2 linked regions of the Solitalea lacus genome follow. The protein of the gene in region 1 interacts with the protein of each later gene in a pairwise test. Links are inferred from orthologs where the notes say so. Each region holds a gene or a part of one and is shown on either strand. Other genes may lie near its edges.

The links.
Region 2: the proteins of gyrB (region 1) and gyrA interact in binary tests that used the Escherichia coli proteins (3 or more experiments, as listed by UniProt). The link is inferred for Solitalea lacus from one-to-one orthologs.

What each region holds. Positions count from the first base shown.
Region 1 is NZ_CP091740.1:1,501,321-1,506,461, reverse strand. The notes cover bases 2,111-5,051. They hold gyrB (DNA topoisomerase (ATP-hydrolyzing) subunit B), read left to right. Parts: upstream 2,111-2,570; coding sequence 2,571-4,532; downstream 4,533-5,051. Other genes in these bases: L2B55_RS06360 (aspartyl protease family protein), read right to left, coding at 4,593-5,051; L2B55_RS06370 (QcrA and Rieske domain-containing protein), read right to left, coding at 2,111-2,227. Also shown: L2B55_RS06385 (2,3,4,5-tetrahydropyridine-2,6-dicarboxylate N-succinyltransferase), read right to left, coding at 1-406; L2B55_RS06380 (RNA-binding S4 domain-containing protein), read left to right, coding at 581-970; L2B55_RS06375 (OmpH/Skp family outer membrane protein), read right to left, coding at 1,050-1,658; more of L2B55_RS06370, read right to left, coding at 1,778-2,110. UniProt on the Escherichia coli protein: DNA gyrase negatively supercoils closed circular double-stranded DNA in an ATP-dependent manner to maintain chromosomes in an underwound state.
Region 2 is NZ_CP091740.1:2,875,316-2,879,958, forward strand. The notes cover bases 677-3,812. They hold gyrA (DNA gyrase subunit A), read right to left. Parts: upstream 3,461-3,812; coding sequence 893-3,460; downstream 677-892. Other genes in these bases: L2B55_RS12420 (tetratricopeptide repeat protein), read right to left, coding at 677-865; hemF (oxygen-dependent coproporphyrinogen oxidase), read right to left, coding at 3,657-3,812. In the rest of the region: more of L2B55_RS12420, read right to left, coding at 1-676; more of hemF, read right to left, coding at 3,813-4,556. UniProt on the Escherichia coli protein: A type II topoisomerase that negatively supercoils closed circular double-stranded (ds) DNA in an ATP-dependent manner to maintain chromosomes in an underwound state.

The DNA of each region.
Region 1 (5,141 bases):
CCCACGTATCAACCATAGTACCTGAATCAACATAAGCACCAATGTTTACGTATGAAGGCATCATAATCACACCTTTAGCTAGGAATGATCCGTAACGAGCCAAACCATGAGGAACAACGCGAACGCCAGACTCTTTAAAATCAGTTTTTAGCTTAATTTTATCATGGAATACAAACGGCCCTGCCTTAATTTCTTCCATTTCGCGAGTAGGGAAATACAAAATTACTGCTTTCTTAACCCACTCATTTACATGCCAACCACCCATAACTGGCTCAGCAACACGTAACTTACCTTTATCTAATAATTCGATAACTTCTTCAATAGCTAAAATTATGTCGCTGTAATTTAGCAGGGAGCGGTCTTCCCAGGCTTTTTCAACTTTGTCTTTTAGTGCACTTAAAGGCATTTGTAAAGGAATTTTAAAGATGAACTATTTAGTTTGAATATATATTGGATTTAAGGTTAAATCCATTGCAAATAACGCAATTTTTCACCAAAAACATGAACAGCAATGTCATTTAACTGTTAATTCTATACGAGGTTACACCATAAATTTGTACGTTAATTGTTAATTTGCATTATGAACGAGAGTGAAAAATTAAGAATTGATAAATATCTGTGGGCCATTCGTATCTATAAAACGCGCAGTCTTGCTACCGAAGCCTGTAAAGGTGGGAAAGTAAAACTTGAAGGCAACAATCTTAAACCGGCACATGTGGTTAAAGTTGATGAAGTTTATCATATTCAAAAAGGCATTGAAAAGAAAATTATAAAAGTGACGGGTTTGCTCGAAAACCGGGTAGAGGCAAAAAAAGCTGTATTATACTACGAAGACTTAAGTCCTATCAATACAGAACCTCGTCACATGTCGGTATTTACAGCTCCTGTCTTTACACGCGACCGAGGTACAGGTCGCCCAACCAAACGCGAAAGAAGAGACCTTGACGAGCTTCTGGAAAGTTTTGATTAGTATTTATAAGTCCATAAAATAAACGAAACGCGTCGGAGAATTCCGACGCGTTTCGTTTACAAAGCCTATGGCTCAAAAATTATTTTTTGGAAACCTGATATTCTTCGTTCAAACCTTTCAATACATCACCGGTAACATCTAAACTTTCATCAGCATATAAGATTGCACTATTACCTTTTGAATACGAAATCACCATTTTATATCCGTGATCCTGAGCATACTTCTTCAAGTAATCAGTTATTTTGGAATATAATTTCTCTGTTTCTTCTTGCTCTTCTTTTGCAGCTTGTCCGGCTAGGTTTTGTTGCAACATACCTAAGTCTTGCTGTTTTTTCTGCAAGCTTAAGCTTAATTGCTGTTGCTGCTCTTGAGTCATTCCTTGAGCTGCACGCTGAGCATTAGCCACTTCATTCTGAAAAGCTTTGCCTTTGCTTTCAAACTGCTGCTGACGGAATGTATTCTTTTCGTCAAGTTTCTTTTTTACATCAACAAAGTATTGATAGTGTTTTTGTAACGAATCAGAGTTTATGTAAACAATAACTTCAGATTTGGCTACATCAACTTTAGTTGCGGTTGAATCAGCTTTTTTTATTGATTTATTGCCGGCATTATCAGAACATGCCGCCATAATCCCTACCAGGGCAATACCACAAATTGGTAAAAGAGCAAATGATTTATTAAAGTTCATATTCAAAAATGAGTTTGCGGCAAATATAATTATTCAATCCATTTACAAAATTTTTTAATAAATAGATTTTCAATTGCCGCAAACTACCAAGCACACTGACACCAAAAAAGTTTTAGTTTTTACGAAGTAATGGTTAACGTATTCTCAGTTAAAGTGATATTATACAAATGCAATGCCCTAGTAGATCCACTTGCCCCAACCGGACCATTAATTACTGAGCCACTTAACGAATAACGACTGCTGTGTAAACTGCATTCGAGTCTATTATTAGTTTGATCATAAAATATTGTGCCGTGTTCATGAGGGCAAACAGCTTCAAGAGCCACAAATGAACTTGCCGCTAATGCGGTTGCAGTTCTAACTACAATAATACCTTGCCTAGTTTTGGAGCTGCCAACATTTGGCAGGTCGGCATCAACATTTAGATTAAAATTTACTGCCGAGGTATTCCCTCCGCCTGATGACGGAGCAGGATCATCACCACCGCCACCACAAGCCTCCATTAAGCTCCCGGTACAAACCAAAGCCGCTCCAATACCTAACTTTGCTAAAAATTCATTTCTTTTCATTTGTATAGATAATTAGTTTTATAGACAATGGAACATGACGAAAAAAACACATTCATTCTTCAGGTCGCATTTCATTTGTAAACTGGTTTAACAAATAGAATTACGCAACAGCTATTATCAAGGTTGCCTCCGGATAAATCTTTATTTTCTACACTATGTTTTTTGTTTCTCCTTGGTTTCTTCTAATCAAAACTTTAACAGATTAAAAATGTTAAAAAATAAGCAACCAGAACACTTTAATTATCGTCAATAAATTACTAATATCGAGCTATTAGGAGACGTTTTCCATTTCGGGAAGCGGCCTAAAAATCGTATATTTGAACTTTTGTAACAAAAGGATAACATGAGCGAAACAGCAGAAACTAAAACTGCGAATTATTCAGCGGATAATATTCAGGTTCTTGAAGGATTAGAAGCCGTACGTAAACGCCCGGCCATGTATATTGGAGATGTGGGCGTTAAGGGTCTACATCACTTGGTTTATGAAGTTGTTGACAACTCAATTGACGAAGCCTTAGCCGGCTTTTGTAATGATATTTACGTTACAATTCACAACGACAATTCAATTACTGTAAAAGATAACGGCCGTGGTATTCCTACCGGAATGCACACCAAAGAGAAAAAATCAGCTTTAGAGGTGGTTATGACGGTTTTACACGCAGGCGGTAAGTTCGACAAAGACACTTATAAAGTTTCTGGTGGTTTGCATGGTGTGGGGGTTTCCTGTGTTAACGCTTTATCAACCCACTTGAAAGCCGAGGTTCATCGTGAAGGAAAAATCTGGGTTCAGGAATATGAACGAGGGAAACCGCAATACGATGTTAAAACAGTAGGTGATACTAACATTACCGGTACTGTTGTTACCTTCTCTCCAGATTCGGAGATCTTCACCTTAACTACAGTATATAACTACGACACCTTAGCGGCACGTTTACGTGAATTATCGTATTTAAATAAAGGAATTCGCCTTACTTTAACTGATGAGCGCGAAACCAACGATGATGGATCATTTGTTTCTGACAGCTATTATTCTGAAGGTGGCTTAAAGGAATTTGTAACTTACCTTGACGGTAATCGTGAACCTTTAATTCCTGAACCAATTTACATTGACGGCAACAAAGGTGGAGTACCAGTGGAACTTGCCTTGCAGTACAACAGTACTTATACTGAAAACGTGCACTCTTATGTAAACAATATTAACACTATTGAAGGTGGTACGCACGTAGCAGGTTTCCGCAGAGGTTTAACCCGTACACTAAAAAGCTATGCTGATAAAAGCGGGTTGTTAAAAAATCTAAAGGTTGAAATCACCGGAGATGACTTCCGAGAAGGTCTAACTGCTGTTATTTCCGTAAAAGTTGCAGAACCGCAGTTCGAAGGTCAAACTAAGACCAAACTGGGCAATAACGAAGTAATCGGAGCAGTTGATCAAGCAGTGGGTGAAATTTTAAGTATTTACTTAGAAGAACATCCCAAAGAAGCCAAATTGATTGTTCAGAAAGTAGTTTTGGCAGCTACCGCACGTGCTGCAGCTCGTAAGGCACGCGAAATGGTACAGCGCAAAACAGTTATGACCGGTTCAGGTTTGCCTGGCAAGCTTTCTGATTGCTCAAATAACGATCCTGAAGTATGTGAATTGTATCTTGTGGAGGGTGATTCGGCAGGTGGAACAGCCAAACAAGGCCGGAATCGTAACTTCCAGGCAATTCTTCCTCTTAAGGGTAAAATCCTTAACGTAGAAAAAGCCATGGAGCACAAAATTTACGAAAACGATGAGATTAAGAATATTTTCACTGCAATGGGAGTCAGCATTGGCACTCCTGAAGATGACAAAGCACTTAACCTCACTAAACTTCGCTATCACAAGATTATCATCATGACGGATGCCGACGTGGACGGGTCGCACATTACAACGCTTATTCTAACCTTCTTCTTCCGTTACATGAAAGAGTTAATTGAGTTTGGTTATGTTTACATTGCCACTCCTCCATTATACATGGTTAAAAAAGGTAAGGATTTTGAGTACGCGTGGACTGAAGAACAACGTCTGGCAGCTATTGAACGATTAAAAGGGACAGGCAAGGAAGACAGTGTAAATACTCAACGTTACAAAGGTTTGGGAGAAATGAACGCTGAGCAGCTTTGGGAAACTACAATGAACCCGGATACCCGTACTTTACGCCAGGTGACCATTGAAAACGCTGCAGAATGCGACCATACATTTTCTGTATTAATGGGTGATGAAGTTGCACCTCGCAGAGAATTCATTGAGCGCCATGCCAAATACGCTAAAATTGATGCATAATAGCAGAATTGCAAAACGAATAAACTAAATAAAACGGTTATCGGTAACGATAGCCGTTTTTTATGCTTTTAAGGTAAGCAGTTTAGTATTATAGTCAATAATTGCTTTATACTTTACCAATACATCGCTCCCTAGGACTCCTATTACCTTTTCAAAACCCAGTTTTTCGTAAGCAATATTGATATGAGAAAGATCAAGTACGGCTGCATCATATGACTTAATAATTAAATTACCTAAGCCCATGTCAATTGTTGCCTTGTAGCATTGCATTGAATTGGTTCCCAATCCAGTTGATAATTTTTCATCCAAATGAAACACCTGATCACCGGCAATTTCCTGCAATAAGTCATGATCAAAAGCAGTTTTTGAAGCGCCAGTATCTAAAATAACTTTCTTTTTTACCCCATTAATGGTTATTTCAATTTTAGGATGATAACCCTCTCCATCCAAACTAAATACATCCATAGGTAAGGTATAAGTTTTGAGCCCGAATATTAATGTTGAAAGATTGAAATACATTTTATAGAGTTTACAGAAAACCAATCGAATAAAGTAATAAAATTAACAACGTCAAATCAACGGAATCGTTTTACCCAATCAGTTATAAAA
Region 2 (4,643 bases), 1.4 Mb from region 1 along the record:
TAGCATCAAAATAGTTTGGATCGATTTCTAATGCTTTTTTGTAAGCAGCAATGGCTTCAGCTTGCTTTTTGATATTTTCATAAGTTACTCCTAAAGTAAAATATAAGGTTTTATTCTTAGGATCCGTAGCAATAGCCTTATTCAGCTTTTCAATAATAACATCAGATTTTCCTTCATTTAAATAAAAGTTGATCTCATCGATCATCAAAGTGTTATCTGAAGGAAATAACTTACGACCTTTTTCCAATGCGGCAACTGCAGCCTCTTTATTACCATCAGCTTTATATAACTCAGCCAATTGGTGATAAATGTATGGCTCCTTGTTAAAATTCATATCTGCAAGCTTTTGGTAAGAAGCTTTGGCTGTTGCGTTATCTTTAAGTTTCTCAGCCATAATACCAATGTTTAGGTATAATGATGTATCCTGAGGATTCACTTCAGAAGCAAACTTAAATTCTTTCAATGCGGTTTGATAATCTTCAGCATTATTGGCCGCAATACCTTTATTGTAAGCAGAAGCATAAATGTTGAAGTATGCATTTTTCATCTCGGTCTCATCCAACTGCTTTTTGGTATCAAGCTCTTTAGCTTTATTCAAAGATTCATAGGCAACCTTTGCAGGATCATAATCCAAATTCTTTTTTGTAGTATCTAAAGCAATAGAGCCGTAAATTTTACCTTTTAAATAAAAAGTTTTAGCTTGATTTGCAGTCTTTGGATGAACAGCGGCTTTATCAATTGACTCTTTAGCTTTATCAAGCTGACCGAGCATCACCATTTTTTCGGCGTTATCTAATTCCGCATTTTGTGCTTTAGCAACAACAGCGGCTGCTAAAAACAATCCAGATAACAAGATTTTTTTCATTTCAGAATATACTATTTATCTTATTAATTAATTTTCTTCACTATCAGATGACGCTTGAGACTCATCTCCGGTTGCATCTTCATTAGCAGAAGAATCAGCTAAATTTACAACATCTTCACCTTCAGTATCTTCTCCTGCATCCTCAATTTTAGCTACTGAAGCAATTTCATCATCTTCATTAAGCTTGATCAAACGAACACCTTGGGTTGCTCTTCCCATTACACGCAACTCATCAACACCAATACGTATAGTAATACCTGATTTATTGATAATCATCAAATCATCAGTTTCCTTAACATCCTTAATAGCTATTAATTGGCCTGTTTTTTCGGTTACGTTAATGGTTTTAACACCCTTACCACCACGATTGGTTACGCGATACTCATCTATATCAGAACGTTTTCCATATCCTTTTTCTGATACCACCAATACTGCTGTTTCTTTATCATCAACAGCAATCATTCCAACCACCTCATCGTCAATTCCACTCAAGGTAACACCACGCACCCCTGCCGCAGTACGTCCCATCGGACGAACCGTGCTTTCGTTAAAGCGAATTGCTCTTCCTGATCTAAGGGCCATTAAAATTTCTGAACTACCTGTGGTTAAACGAGCCTCCAACAACTGATCACCTTCATTAATAGAAATAGCATTGATACCATTGATACGAGGACGCGAGTAAGCTTCCAGGGTGGTTTTCTTAATGGTACCTTTCTTGGTACACATCATAATATAATTGCTTTCAAGGTAAGCCTCATCCTTCAACGTTTTTATCGTGACAAATGCCTTCACCTTATCGTCGCTTTCAATCTGAATTAGATTTTGCATTGCACGGCCTTTGGATATACGGCTACCCTCCGGAATTCCATAAACTTTCATCCAGAAACAGCGTCCTTTCTCGGTGAAGAACAACATATAATTATGCGTTTGAGCAATAAATAAGTGCTCAATAAAGTCTTCTTCACGGGTACTGCCACCCATTGATCCACGACCTCCCCTACCTTGCTTGCGATATTCGGTAAGTTTAGTACGTTTAATGTAACCGGCATGAGAAATAGTAATTACAACATCTTCATTTTCAATTAAAGATTCAATGTCTATTTCGCCTTCAGCGTGAACAATTTGAGTTTTACGTTCATCACCAAATTTATCTTTTACTTCGTTTAGCTCATCCTTAATGATTCCCATTCTTAAGCCTTCATCAGCCAAAATAGCTTTTAAACGTTCAATGGTAGCCATTAATTCAGCATATTCATCTTTAATCTTGTCTCGTTCAAGTCCGGTTAAACGACGAAGCGTCATATCCAAAATTGCACGAGCCTGAATATCGCTTAATCCAAATTTGTCCATTAAACCTACGCGAGCCTCATCTGGAGTTGGAGAGTTTCGAATTAAAGAGATAACTTCATCAAGATGATCAAGTGCAATTAATAATCCTTCAAGAATATGGGCACGCTTTTCAGCTTCTGAAAGCTCAAACTTAGTACGTCTGATTACTACCTCGTGGCGATGCTCTACGTAATAGTGGATCATATCCTTCAAGTTCAACAACATCGGGCGCCCTTTTACTAAGGCTATATTATTGATACTGAACGATGTTTGTAATGCTGTGTACTTATAAAGATTATTTAAAACCACATTAGCATTAGCATCACGTTTCACCTCGTAAACAATACGCATACCTTCGCGGTCCGACTCGTCCCTGATTTCAGAAATTCCTTCAATCCTCTTCTCGTTAATCATCTCAGCCGTACGTTCAATCATCACTGCCTTATTAACCTGGTATGGAATCTCATTTACGATAATGCGTTCACGACCATTTTCCAAGGTTTCGATTTCGGCATTGGCACGCATTACCACCCGGCCGCGACCGGTAGTAAAGGCATCTTTAATTCCTTCATATCCGTAAATAGTTGCTCCGGTAGGAAAATCAGGCCCCTTAACGTACTTCATCAACTCATCAATAGTGATGTCGCGATTATCAATATAAGCAACCGTTGCATCTATTACCTCAGATAAGTTATGAGGAGCCATATTGGTGGCCATACCTACAGCAATACCTGAAGCACCATTTACAAGAAGGTTAGGGATTTTTGAAGGAAGTACAGTTGGCTCTTCAAGAGAGTCATCGAAGTTAAGCTGGAAATCAATAGTGTCCTTATTGATGTCTGCCAGCATCTCTTCTGCAATACGGCGCAAACGAGCCTCCGTATAACGCATTGCTGCCGGGTTATCACCATCAATTGAACCAAAGTTTCCTTGTCCATCAACAAATGGGTACCGCAATGACCAATTTTGGGCCATACGCACCATAGTGTCATAAACGGAACTATCACCGTGTGGGTGATATTTACCTAAAACCTCCCCTACAATACGGGCAGATTTTTTATAGGGTTTACTACTGCCTACTCCTAGTTCAAGCATACCGAACAAAACCCGGCGGTGTACCGGTTTCAATCCGTCGCGAACATCAGGCAAGGCTCTGGAAACGATTACCGACATCGAATAATCGATGTAAGCTGCTTTCATTTCCTCTTCAATATTAATAGGAATGATTTTACTTCCGTTTATCTGTTCGTTATTCTCTTCTGCCATTTATTGATCTTTGGTGATTCAAAAATTATAAGAATGCCTGCGAATTTAACAAAATTGAATGATAATTCAGTCTTAAAACTATGCCTTAAAGCATAATATTAGCAATTTAATTTATTTATTATTCCTTCAAAAACAAAACGATCACTAAGCAAGAAAATGTTAGTGATCGTTCCTTTAAATTCTTCTGAAAATTTACTTACACCCAGTTAACTCCCTTTTTCAACAGTTCAAGTGTTTTAGCCTCTTCTGTTCCGGGTGATGGTTGGTAATTATAAGCCCAATTTGCTTGAGGAGGCATGCTCATTAAGATAGACTCTATGCGGCCATTAGTCTCCAATCCAAACTTGGTGCCCGCATCATAACATAAATTAAACTCGACATACCTGCTCCTGCGTAGATATTGCCAATTTTTATGCTCAGGAGTGAACTCCTTAATTCTGTTTTGTTCTATTAAGGGCACATATACCTTGGTAAAGGTTTCACCAACAGCTTTTACAAATTCCCATCGGTCATTCATAGTAAAATGCTCAGATTCTCCTAAACGATCGAAGAAAATACCTCCCACTCCACGCGTTTCATTACGATGTTTGATAAAGAAATAATCATCAGCCCAACGTTTAAACTGCTCATAATAATGCTCATTGAACTGATCGCAGGTATTTTTCAGTGATTGATGGAAAAATTTAGCCTGTTCTTCATTTACGTAATGAGGAGTTAGGTCAATACCCCCTCCAAACCATTTCAAATCCGCCTCCGGAGTTTCAAAATACCGAACATTCATATGAATGATTGGTACCAAGGGATGATTAGGGTGAATTACGATAGACACTCCAGTAGCAAAAAAAGTTGTCTTTTGCTCTAATTTAAAAGATTTTTGAACCGGTTCTGGTAATTCACCATGCACCGCAGAAAACATCACACCGCCTTTTTCTAAAACGGATCCGTTTTGCAACACCCTGCTTCTACCACCGCCACCTTCTGCCCTAACCCAATTTTCTTCCAGAAACTTACCGCTGCCGTCGGCTGCTTCTAGTTTCCGGCAAATATCATCTTGCAATCCCCGAAACCAATCGGCAATATGTTCTTTTGTTAGCATACCGACAAAAATAATCTTTAATTATGAGTTTTATCAACGTAAATAAACCATAGTCGCAGTTTCAAATGATAAGTAACTATGCACATC